2 regions of the Luteimonas qiangzhengi genome follow, and region 1 is predicted to be linked to the other one. Evidence: riboswitches for the same ligand, from Rfam matches in the RefSeq annotation. Region 1 holds a riboswitch; the other holds the start of a gene.
What was found. A riboswitch is a leader RNA that binds a small molecule or an ion and turns the genes downstream of it on or off. The one in region 1 is predicted to bind cobalamin.
Positions count from the first base shown of each region.

Region 1 (5,364 bases):
GCAGCTGGTGCTGCTGCGCGAGGAGATCCGGCTCAACGCCCACCCCGACCTGCCCCAGCTGATGGCCGACAACTACGGTCGTTTCTGTGCCAAGGAGCAGCGCGGCATGAACTCCGTGCTGCTGCTGGAAATATCCGCCGAGGCCACCCGCGATCCGCAGATCGCGATTGCCCTGGATGATTACGACGCGGCGGTGCGCCAGGCCCTGTGTGAATGGCTGGCACGCAGCGAGGCCGACGGCGGCCACGATCTGAGCGCGGCCGCCGCCCCGCGGCGCGCGCTGATGCTCCAGTGTCTGTTCGAGGGCCTGAAACTGCGCGAGACCCGCGAGCCCAATCTCGACCGCGCCCTGCTGCTTGAAGCCCTGCAGGAAGTGGTCCCGCTGATGCTCAAGCCCTGACCGCCCGGCCGCGCGCCATGGATGCGAGCGGCGATAATGGGGCGGTGCGCAAGATCCTGCATATTGACATGGATGCGTTTTACGCATCGGTGGAACAGCGTGACGATCCCGCGCTGCGCGGGCGCCCGGTGGTGGTGGCCTGGCGCGGGGCGCGCTCGGTGGTGGTCGCGGCGTCGTATGAGGCGCGGCCGTTCGGGGTGCGCTCGGCCATGCCGGCCATGCGCGCCGAGCGGCTGTGTCCGCAGGCGGTATTCGTGCCGCCGGACTTCACCCGTTACAAGGCCGTCTCGCGGCAGGTGCGGGAAATTTTCCACCGCCATACCGACCTGGTCGAGCCGCTCTCGCTGGACGAGGCCTACCTGGACGTGACCGCGCCGAAAATCCCCTCGCCCAGCGCCACGGCGACGGCGCAGGCGATCCGCGCGCAGATCCGTGAAGAGACCGGGCTGACCGCTTCGGCCGGGGCTGCGCCCAACAAGTTCCTGGCCAAGATCGCCTCGGACTGGAATAAACCGGATGGGCTGTTCGTGCTTAGTCCGGCGCGGGTAGCGGCATTCCTGACCCCGCTGCCGGTGGCGCTGATCCCGGGCGTGGGCAAGGTGATGCAGGGCCGGCTGACCGGGCTGGGCGTGGAGACCGTGGGCGACCTGCAGGCAATCCCGCGCAGCGTGCTGCAGGAGCGTTTCGGCAGCTTCGGGCTGCGCCTGTACGAGCGTGCACGTGGCATTGATGAGCGCCCCGTGCAGCCGCACCAGCCGGTGCAGTCGATCTCTTCGGAAGACACCTTCCAGCATGATCTCCTGCTGGAGGAGCTGGAGCCTGCCATCCGCGCGCTGGCGGAAAAGACCTGGGCCGCTACCCGCAAGACCGAGCGCATCGGCCGGACGGTGGTGCTCAAGCTCAAGACCGACCGCTTCCGCACGATCACCCGCAGCCATACGCCGGAGATCCCGCCCGCGTCCGTGGAAGAGTTGATGGCAATTGCCCTGGCCCTGCGTGACCGGGTGGATCTGCCGCCCGGCACCCATTACCGCCTGGTGGGCGTTGGCCTGTCCAGCTTCCGCGACCGCGAGGAAATCCCGCTCCAGTCCCCCCTCTTCGCCTGAGCCGGCCCGCCCCCGCGTGAATTGCCCATCCATGATCGGCGGTCACGCGGCTTCGCGCGCATGGCGCGCTCCTACAATGGGGGGTCTTCTATTGGGAGTTTGCCGTGTCCTTTCCGTTTCCCGTCGTCCTGTTCGACCTTGACGGCACCCTGGTCGACAGCGCTTCCGACATCGCTACCGCGGTCAACCGCATGTTGGCCGAAGAGGGCCTGGCCGAGGTGGACGAATCGCTGGTACGCAGCTGGATCGGCGACGGCAGCGGCATGCTGCTGGAGACCGCGCTGGAGCATGTGGGCAGTCCGCGCACAACCGAAGAACTGCTCCCGCGCTTCATGAAGCACTACGGCGACACCCTGTTGCTCAGCCCGCAGCTGTATCCCGGGGTGCGCGAAACGCTCGATGCACTTGCCGCAAAAGGCGTGACGATGGCGGTGTGCACCAACAAGCCGGAACCCTTCGTCGCGCCTTTGCTCAAGGAACTGCAGATTGACGGCGCATTTTCCGGCGTGGTTGGTGCAGGGACTTTGCCCGAGCGCAAACCCCATCCGCAGCCGCTGCTGCACCTGGCGGAGCAGTCCGGGATCGAGCCGGAACGCTGCCTGATGGTTGGCGACTCGCCGACCGACTTCAACGCTGCGCGCGCGGCCGGGATGCCGGTGGTGCTGGTCAGCTACGGCTATCCCCGCGGCTTCGACCTGCACGGCGCAGGCGCGCTGGCGGTGATCGACCGCTTCGAAGAACTCCTCGCCCTCCGACACTCCGGCTGACCTGCTGGCAGGAGCGCGATGGCGGGACGAGGCCCCGTCCTGCGGGTTTTGATGTCCGCAGGCCGGGATTGCGGCCGCAGGCCGGTCAGGGAGCTGGCTGGTAGCGCAGCGTCAGCCCGTACTCGCGGCCCGGCTGGTTGTACCAGGCCACCGTCTCGTACTCGCGGTCGAATACGTTGCTGGCGCGTGCCAACAGGCTCCAGTCGCGATGGAACGCGTACTCCAGGCGCAGGTCAGTGGTGGCGTAACCACCCAGGCGAACGGTGTTGGCAACGTCGTCGTAGCGGCTGCCCGCGCCCTGCACGGTGATGCCGGCGCGCAGTGGGCCGAACCCGCGGTCCAGATCAATGCGGCCGGTGGTGCGCGCGCGGCGGGCCAGCAGGTTGTCGTGGTTGAGCCCCTTGCTGCGATCACGCGGGTCGACGTGGCTGAGCTGGGTGGACAGGTCGAAGCCGGCGAACGAGGTGCCGAAGGTCAGTTCGGCGCCGCGGATCCGGGCCTCGTCGATGTTCTCGCCCACGCCCTGGTAAGTCGGCGGTGCATAGGTGAACACGATCAGGTTGTCGATTCGGCTCTCGTAGACGTTGAACGACCAGTTCAAGCGTTCGGTGGCCTGCGATACGCCCAGGTTCAGGCTGGTCGACTCCTCCGGCTGCAGCCACGGGCTTTCCGAGCCCGGGTAATACAGGTCGTTGAAGGTTGGGGCCTTGAAGCCGGTGCCCAGGGTCGCGTTGAAGCGCAGGCCGTTGTCGAACGCCAGGCCCCAGCCGAGGCTGCCGGTGGTATGGCTGCCGAACTGCTCGTTATCGTCGTAACGCACGCTGGCCTGCCAGCGCTGGCGGCCGAGGTTGCCGTCGTAGCCGAGGAACAGCCCGGTGTTGTCGCGCTCGTCGACCGTGTATCCGGTGGTGCCATCGACGCGGTCGTTGCTGTAGTCCACCCCGATGCTGAGCAGGTGCGCCTGCGCCAGCTGCACATCGGCCTGCACAGATGCGCTGTCGCGGCGGGTGTCGAACGTGCTCATGAAAGTGTTTTCGTGGTAGTCGTCGGACTTGTCCGTGCTGCGACCCACGGCCGCGGTCAGGCCGAAGCTGCCCCCTTCCGGGGCATAGCGCATCTGCGCGCCCGCCACCTGCTGCTGGACCTTGGAACGGTTGGTCCAGGAGCCGTCGTATTCGTTCTCGCCGCTGGCGTTGAGGAAGTTGCCCTCCACCGTCAGGGTATCGGTGATGTGCAGGCCGGCGCGCATGGTCACCGAGGCGTTGCGGTAGCCATCCTCGTCGGGCTCGTCGGTGAAGCACCCGGTGAACAGCGTGCCCGAGCCGCGGCAGGCGTCGATGCCGTCGGTGCTCTGGTAGCCGCCGTGGGCGCCGATCCAGCCGCGCTCGCCGCGGTAGTTGAAACCGGCGCTGATGTCGCGGCTGTTGTTGCTGCCCGCGCCCAGCGACAGGTGGGGCGCAAAGCCTTCGGCGCTGCCGCCGCGAGTGAAGATGTGGATCACGCCCCCGATCGCTTCGGAGCCGTACAGGCTCGAGCGTGGGCCGCGCACGATCTCGATGCGCTCGATCTGTGCGACCGGGAAATCCTGGAACGCAGCCATGCCCGAGGTGGCCGAACCGACCTTGACGCCGTCGATCAGCACCAGCACGTGGTCGGACGCCGTGCCGCGCAGGAACACGCTGCTCAGCTTGCCGCGGCCGCCCTGGTTGCTGATATCCACGCCGGCGCGCCCGCGCAGCAATTCGATCAGGTCGCGCGCCTGACTGCGTTCGATCTCATCGCGGCCGATGACCTGTGCCGGCACCAGGCTGTCGGCCAGCAGCACTTCGGTGCGGGTGCCGGTGACGATCACCTCGTCCAGATCGGTCGCCTGGATGAAGCCGGCGGCCATTGCGGCGGGAGACAGGGCAAGGGCCACTGCAAGGGAAAGGATCTGGTACTGCGGTTTCATCGGAATCTCCATGCATCGCGCACGCCCGCGCGACCGGGTCGGTAAGGGGCTGCATGCATGGGGAGCGACGGTAGGGTGACGTGCGGTGCACGGCGCGCTGCCGCCGCAATGCCCTCCGCATCGCAACCAGTCGTCCTTCTGGCCGGTCTCCGGGCTCGCGGGCGGGGCGGCTGTGGCCGCTCCAGCCCCGGCGCCTTCCCGTGCGATGCACAGTGGCGGTTTGCCGGGGGGGTTCCACGCTTACCGTTGCGGGGGCAGCGCCGGAATGCTTCGCCGGCCGTGGCGGCGGGCGGAAGGTCACCGGCTTCCCGTTTCAACCGTTGGGGGAATCCCCGCGGGTCACCAGAAAGTGGGCGCAGTTTAAGGCATTGCCGGGGCCTGCGCCAAAGCACGCGGTGCGGCTGGGCGGGGTGCGCCGGTAGAATGCGTCCTCTTTGCCAGGAGAACGGGACCTGATGAGTGGGCCATGGTGGACTGGAGCCTGCCAAGCGCCGTCGGCGACGCACGCGGCCCGCGCCGTTGCGCGCCAGCAGCGGCTGACCAAGCCCCCCGGGGCGCTTGGCCGGATGGAGACCCTGGCCGTTGAACTCGCCGCCCTGCAGGCCAGCGATCGTCCCCGCGCCGCGCGCGTGCCGGTGCTGCTGTTCGCCGGCGACCACGGTGTGGTGGCACAGGGCGTGTCGGCGTTCCCGGCGCAGGTCACGGTGCAGATGCTGGCAAACTTCGCCGCCGGCGGCGCGGCGATCGCGGTGCTGGCGCGCGAGCTCGGCCTGCCGCTGCACCTGCGCGACGTCGGGACCCTGGCCGAAGGTGCGGTGGCCGGTGCTGTCGTTGACAAGCCCTGCCGCGGCACCCGCGATCTGAGCGTGGAGGCCGCGATGTCCGGTGCCGAAGTCGCCCACGCACTGGACGCCGGTCGCCGCGCCGTGGATGAGGCCGGCGAAGGCGCCGACCTGATGCTGCTGGGCGAGATGGGGATCGGCAACACCACCGCAGCCAGTGCGCTGGCCTGCGCCCTGGCCGGGCTGCCGGTTGAAGGCCTGGTCGGCGCCGGCACCGGCCTGGACGATGCCCGCATCGCGCTCAAGCAGGCGGTGGTGGAGCGCGCGCTGGCGCTGCACGGCGTCGCGATCACCGCCG
Region 1 is NZ_JBCLVE010000011.1:61,535-66,898, reverse strand. Features, by position in the region: gene WCE59_RS09900 (TetR/AcrR family transcriptional regulator) at 1-400, shown strand, start outside; gene dinB (DNA polymerase IV) at 445-1,506, shown strand; gene WCE59_RS09890 (phosphoglycolate phosphatase) at 1,611-2,273, shown strand; gene btuB (TonB-dependent vitamin B12 receptor) at 2,359-4,224, opposite strand; cobalamin riboswitch at 4,348-4,586, opposite strand; gene cobT (nicotinate-nucleotide--dimethylbenzimidazole phosphoribosyltransferase) at 4,680-5,364, shown strand, end outside.

Region 2 (5,364 bases), on a different contig from region 1:
GTGGATCACTTCCTGCTGGCCAATGATCGCCGCGTTGGCATGCGCCGCAGGATCGGTGATGTATTCGGCCACGTTGTAGATGAAGCGGGTCTGCGGAGAATCCAGCGTGGCCAGCAGCCCGATGATCGAGTCGTAGGCGTTTTTCTCGCGCGCCGACAGATCGCCGTACTCGCGCGCATCGGCCTTCATGTCGACCTCGTCCGGAATCCAGAAATTGGTCGAGAGCTCCTTGTAGGCGCGGTAGAACGACGGGTACGGGATGTCGTTCCAGTTGAGGATGCCGCTGGTGCGGCCGTTGATGATCCCGGTCGAACGGTTGGGATGGCGCGGCTCGAGGATGCGGATGCGCTCAAGCGGCGTGGAGGTGGTGGGTGCAGTTGCGGACATGGTGTTCGGTCTCTTGTAGGTCGGGGCTACGTCCCCGACACCTGGATATTCGGAAAATATGCGTCTGCCATGGATCACGCGGCTTCGCGCGCATGGCGCGCTCCTACAAATGCGATGTTGGCGTTACGTGCACCACTCGCATTCGGCGATATCGATATCGTTCGAGCGCACGTAATAGGTGGTCTTCAGCCCCTCACGCCAGGCGGTCATGTGCAGCTCCAGCAGGGTGCTGGCGCGGATGGTGCTGGGCACGTAGAAGTTGAAGCTCACCGACTGGTCGATGTGGCGCTGGCGGCGCGCGTTCTGGCGTACCGAGGCGAACTGGTCGAGCCGGTAGCCGCCCTTTTCGTAATACGGCCAGGTTTCCAGCGACAGTCCCGGCGCCACTACCGGCCGCCGGTAATCCTTCTTTTCCTCGTAGTAGAACGCGGAATAGATCGGGTCGATGGAGGCGGTGGAGCCGGCGATCTGGGCCGTGGACATGTTCGGTGCCACCGCCATCAGCCAGCCGTTGCGCAGGCCGTTCACCGCCACCTGCGCGGCCAGGTCCAGCCACTGCGGGCTGTTGTAGCCGCGGTCGCGGAAATAGACGCCGCTGTGCCAGTCGCTGCCGGGGAAGGTCGGGTAGGCACCCTTCTCCTTCGCCAGCTGCATGCTGGCCTGGATGGTGAGCCGGTTGATGCGCTCGTACAGGGTGTCGCTGAACTCCTCGGCCTCGGGTGTGTCCCAGTGGAGGCCCTTGAGCGCCAGCAGGTGGTGCCAGCCAAACGTGCCCAGGCCGATCGCCCGGTACTTGCGGTTGGTGATGGTGGCCTGCGGCACCGGCAGCTGATTGAGATCGATCACGTTGTCGAGCATGCGTACCTGGATCGGAATCAGCCGCTCCAGCACGTTGGTGATCAGATCACCTTGCCCGTCCTGCAGCACCAGCGCCCGGCCCAGGTTGATCGATGACAGGTTGCAGACCACGAAGTCGCCGGCCTGTCGGGTAGTCACGATCTGGTTGCCGGAGATGATTTCCTGCATGAGCGTGGTCGGGCTCATGTTCTGCAGGATCTCTGTGCACAGGTTGGACGAATACACCATGCCGGCATGCTTGTTCGGGTTCTTCCGGTTGACCTCGTCGCGGTAGAACATGAACGGGTTGCCGGTCTCCAGCTGGCTCAGCATGATCCGCTTGAAGATGTCGATGGCCTTCATCGTGCGCCGACTGATGCGCTCGTCGGCCACCACCTCGGCGTACCTGTCGCGGAACGATCCCTCGCCCTTCTTCTCGTCGAAGAAGTCCTGCAGGTACCAGCCCTTGATCCGATGCACCTCGTGCGGATCGAACAGGTACCAGTCGCCGCGCCGCTCCACCGCCTCCATGAACAGGTCCGGGATGCACACCGCGGTGAACACGTCGTGCGCGCGCAGGCGCTGGTCGCCGTTGTTGAGCCGCAGGTCCAGGAACGCCTCGATGTCGCGGTGCCACACGTCCAGGTACACCGCCACCGCACCTTTGCGCTGGCCGAGCTGGTCCACCGACACCGCGGTGTTGTTGAGCTGCTTGATCCACGGCACCACGCCGCCGGAGGAGTTCGGCACGCCGCGGATCGCCGAACCCGATGCACGCACGTAGCCCATGTAGGCGCCTACGCCGCCGCCGCCCTTGGACACGCGGGCAATGTCGGTGTTGGAGTCGTAGATGCCCTGCAGCGAGTCCTCCACCGTGTCGATGAAGCAGCTCGACAGCTGCCCGCCCACCTTGCCGGCGTTCTGCAGGGTGGGCGTGGCCACGGTCATGTACAGGTTCGACAGCGCCCAGTACGCCTCGCCCACCAGCTGCATGCGCCGTTCGCGCTGGGCCGGGGTGGGGCCGCCCTCGTCCTGCATCAGGTACAGGGCGATGGTCAGCCAGCGCTCCTGCGGCAGCTCGTACACGCTGCGGGCGGTGTCGGTGGCCAGATAGCGGGTGGCCAGCAGGTACAGGCCGTTGTAGGTGAACAGCAGGTCGCGGTCCGGATCGATCATGCGCCCGGCCTGCTCCAGCTCCTGCTTGGTGTAGGCGCGCAGGATGTCGTTGGAATAGATGTTGCGGTCCGCCAGGCTCTCCTGCAGGCCCACGTAGGAGCCGTACTTTTCGCCCACGTCGTAGAAGCGGTTGCGACCGGCGCGCTTGTACAGCCGGTGCAGGTACAGGCGCGCGGCGAAGAATTCCCACTCCGGCGCGGCCACGTCCACGCGGGCCTCGGCTTCCCGGATCAGGTGATCCACCAGGTCGTCGGCGTTGACCGACTGTTTGCGCTCGACGAAGCCGAACACGCTGGCCTTGTAGTCGGCGACGTCCAGCTGCGGGAAACCGGCGTGGACCCGGTCGATGGCGCGCTCCAGGCGGGCGCGATCGTAGGGCATGCGCCGGTTGCCGGCTTCCTTGGTGATCCAAGTGGTCGCTCCGGTGTCGGGAGCGTCGGCGGCCTGCGCGGGAATCTCCGGGCTGGCGGTGGCGGTGGAGCTGTCGATGGTCATGGCTGTCTCCCGGATCGGTTGCGCACATCCGCCTGTTCCCGACAGGCGGTGAAGGGCACGGGCGCGCGCCGACGCAGGCGTCGTCGCGGCCTTGCCCCCTCGGGCAGGCGGTTTCGTCACAGGATGGGAAAGCGGCGTCGCATGGACGGCGACAGCCGGGGAATCAGGCGGTCGCGCATATCGCATGCTTCGCCAGCCATCTCCCCCCGGAGAATCCGCAGCCGGCACCGCGCGACGTGCTTGCGCGCGGCTGTCGGCAGGTCTTCGGACTCATGGGCACGGAGGCGCGTCGCCTCCACCTTGCCCGCCGCTTCCCAGGACCCGGGGTCCCAGTGCTGTGTGGCGGGGTCGTTCCCAATTACCGCTGCGGGGCAGCGCCGGAATGGCCGGTCCGGGTGGAATACGCTCCACATGGACAGGCGTCACCGGCTTCCCTTTTCATCCGGCGGATAGCCACCGCCGGAACCGACCGGCACAACATATCGTGGCCTGCGAATTTGTCAACGCAAAATGTTGTGGTCCGCCAGCCGGGCGGCTTTCAGGAGCGATGCGGCGTGGCGAGGTATTCGGCGCTGCGCATTTCAATCAGGCGCGAGGCGGTGCGCTCGAACGCGCCGGCCAGGCGTTCGCCCGCATACAGGGCCGGCGGCTCGTCGGCAGCGGTGCACACCAGCTTGACCTGGCGGTCGTAGAGTTCGTCCACCAGATTCACGAAGCGGCGTGCGGAATCGTCGCGCAGGCCATCGAATACCGGGATGCCACCCAGCAGCAGGGTGTGGAATTCGCGGCTGATCTCGATGTAGTCGTTCGATCCGCGCGGCCCTTCGCACAGGGCGTTGAAATCAAACCAGGCCATGCCCGGGCAGCGCGCGCGTACCGGGATCCGGCGCCCTTCCAGCTCGATACCGCTGTCGCGGTGCGCATCGTTGCCGCCCAGTTCATGCCAGCGGGTCCGCAGCCAGGCGTCGGCACCTTCATCCAGCGGAGTGCGATAGACCGGCGAGCGGGTCAATGCGCGCAGGCGGTAGTCGGTTTCGCTTTCGATATACAGCTCGCGGCAGTGCGCCTGGATCAGCGCGATCGCCGGCAGAAAGCGCGCGCGCTGCAGGCCGTCGCGGTACAGGTCGGGTGGGGCCACGTTGGAGGTGGTCACCAGCACGATGCCTTCGGCGAACATGCGCTCCAGCAGGCGCGCCAGGATCATGGCGTCGCCGATGTCGCCGACAAAGAACTCGTCCAGCACCAGCACCCGCAGGCCGGCCCGACGCCAGCCCTGCACGATCAGCGCGAGGCGGTCGCGCTCGCCGCCGTGTGCCTGCAGCTGGTCGTGGACCTGACGCATGAAGCGGTGGAAGTGGGTGCGGTATTTGCCCGCGCTGCCCACGGGCGTGGCGCGGCCTTCGTCGCTGGCGCCGGCAGCGGCCAGATCCGCGCCCTTGAGGTCGGGCAGCGGCAGGCCGGCGTGCAGCAGATCGACCAGGAAAGTCTTGCCGCGGCCAACGCCGCCCCACAGGTACAGGCCCTCGATGGGCTCGTCGGCGCTGGCGCCGCGCAGCCGGTCCAGCAGGCCGCGCCGCGCCGGCGGGCGCGAAACGGCCGCGTGGATGCGATCAAGTTCAACCAGCACCGCGCGCTGGGCGGGGTCGTCCTGCCAGCTGCCTGCGGCAACGCCGGCGTCGTAGGCCTGCGAAGGGATCATTGCCGGCAGCGGGTCACGCCTCGGCGGCCGGCAGGTGCTGGCGCACTCCGTTCTTGACCGCGCCGCGCAGGTCCATCAGCTTGCGGTGGAAAAAGTGCCCGCTGTCGGGAATACGTACCAGCTCGGCGGAGGCGTCGGTTTCGTCCAGCCAGTCGTACACGGCCTGCGGATCAACGATCTCGTCTTCTTCGCCCTGGATCACCAGCCACGGGCAGGTGGGCAGCTGGATGGAATCAAAATCCCAGCGTCCGGCGGGCGGCGCGATGGAGATCAGCATGCCCGGCTCGATCTGTGCCGCGGCGGCCAGGCTGACGTAGGCGCCGAAGCTGAAACCGGCCAGCCACAGGCGCTGGCCCGGACGCTGCGCGCGTACCCAGGCGGCCACTGCGCGCAGGTCATCGACTTCGCCGCGGCCTTCGTCAAACGTGCCTTCCGACTCACCCGTGCCGCGGAAGTTGAAGCGCACCGTGGTGGCGCCCAGCTCGCGCAGCGAGCGCCCGGTCATGGTCACGACCTTGTTGTGCATGGTGCCGCCCTCGGTGGGCAGCGGGTGGCAGACGATCACGGTGAGCGGCAGGGCCGCTACATCTTCGTCGGGAAAGTCGACGGCCACTTCCAGTGCGCCGGAGGGCCCGGGCAGCGTCAACGTGCCGGATTGGATGGGGAAAGTGGGGTTGGTCATGGCGGAAATGATAGGCGATCCGGTGTTGCAAGGAGGTGGTTGGCCCCGGAAACCACCTGGATCGAGTCAGCCCCACGGCTGCAGGCCG
Region 2 is NZ_JBCLVE010000003.1:20,121-25,484, reverse strand. Features, by position in the region: gene WCE59_RS02470 (ribonucleotide-diphosphate reductase subunit beta) at 1-387, opposite strand, end outside; gene WCE59_RS02465 (ribonucleoside-diphosphate reductase subunit alpha) at 511-2,895, opposite strand; cobalamin riboswitch at 3,134-3,380, opposite strand; gene zapE (cell division protein ZapE) at 3,434-4,594, opposite strand; gene WCE59_RS02455 (alpha/beta hydrolase) at 4,608-5,276, opposite strand.
Region 2: another riboswitch for cobalamin. It lies ahead of WCE59_RS02465 (ribonucleoside-diphosphate reductase subunit alpha); the one in region 1 lies ahead of btuB (TonB-dependent vitamin B12 receptor).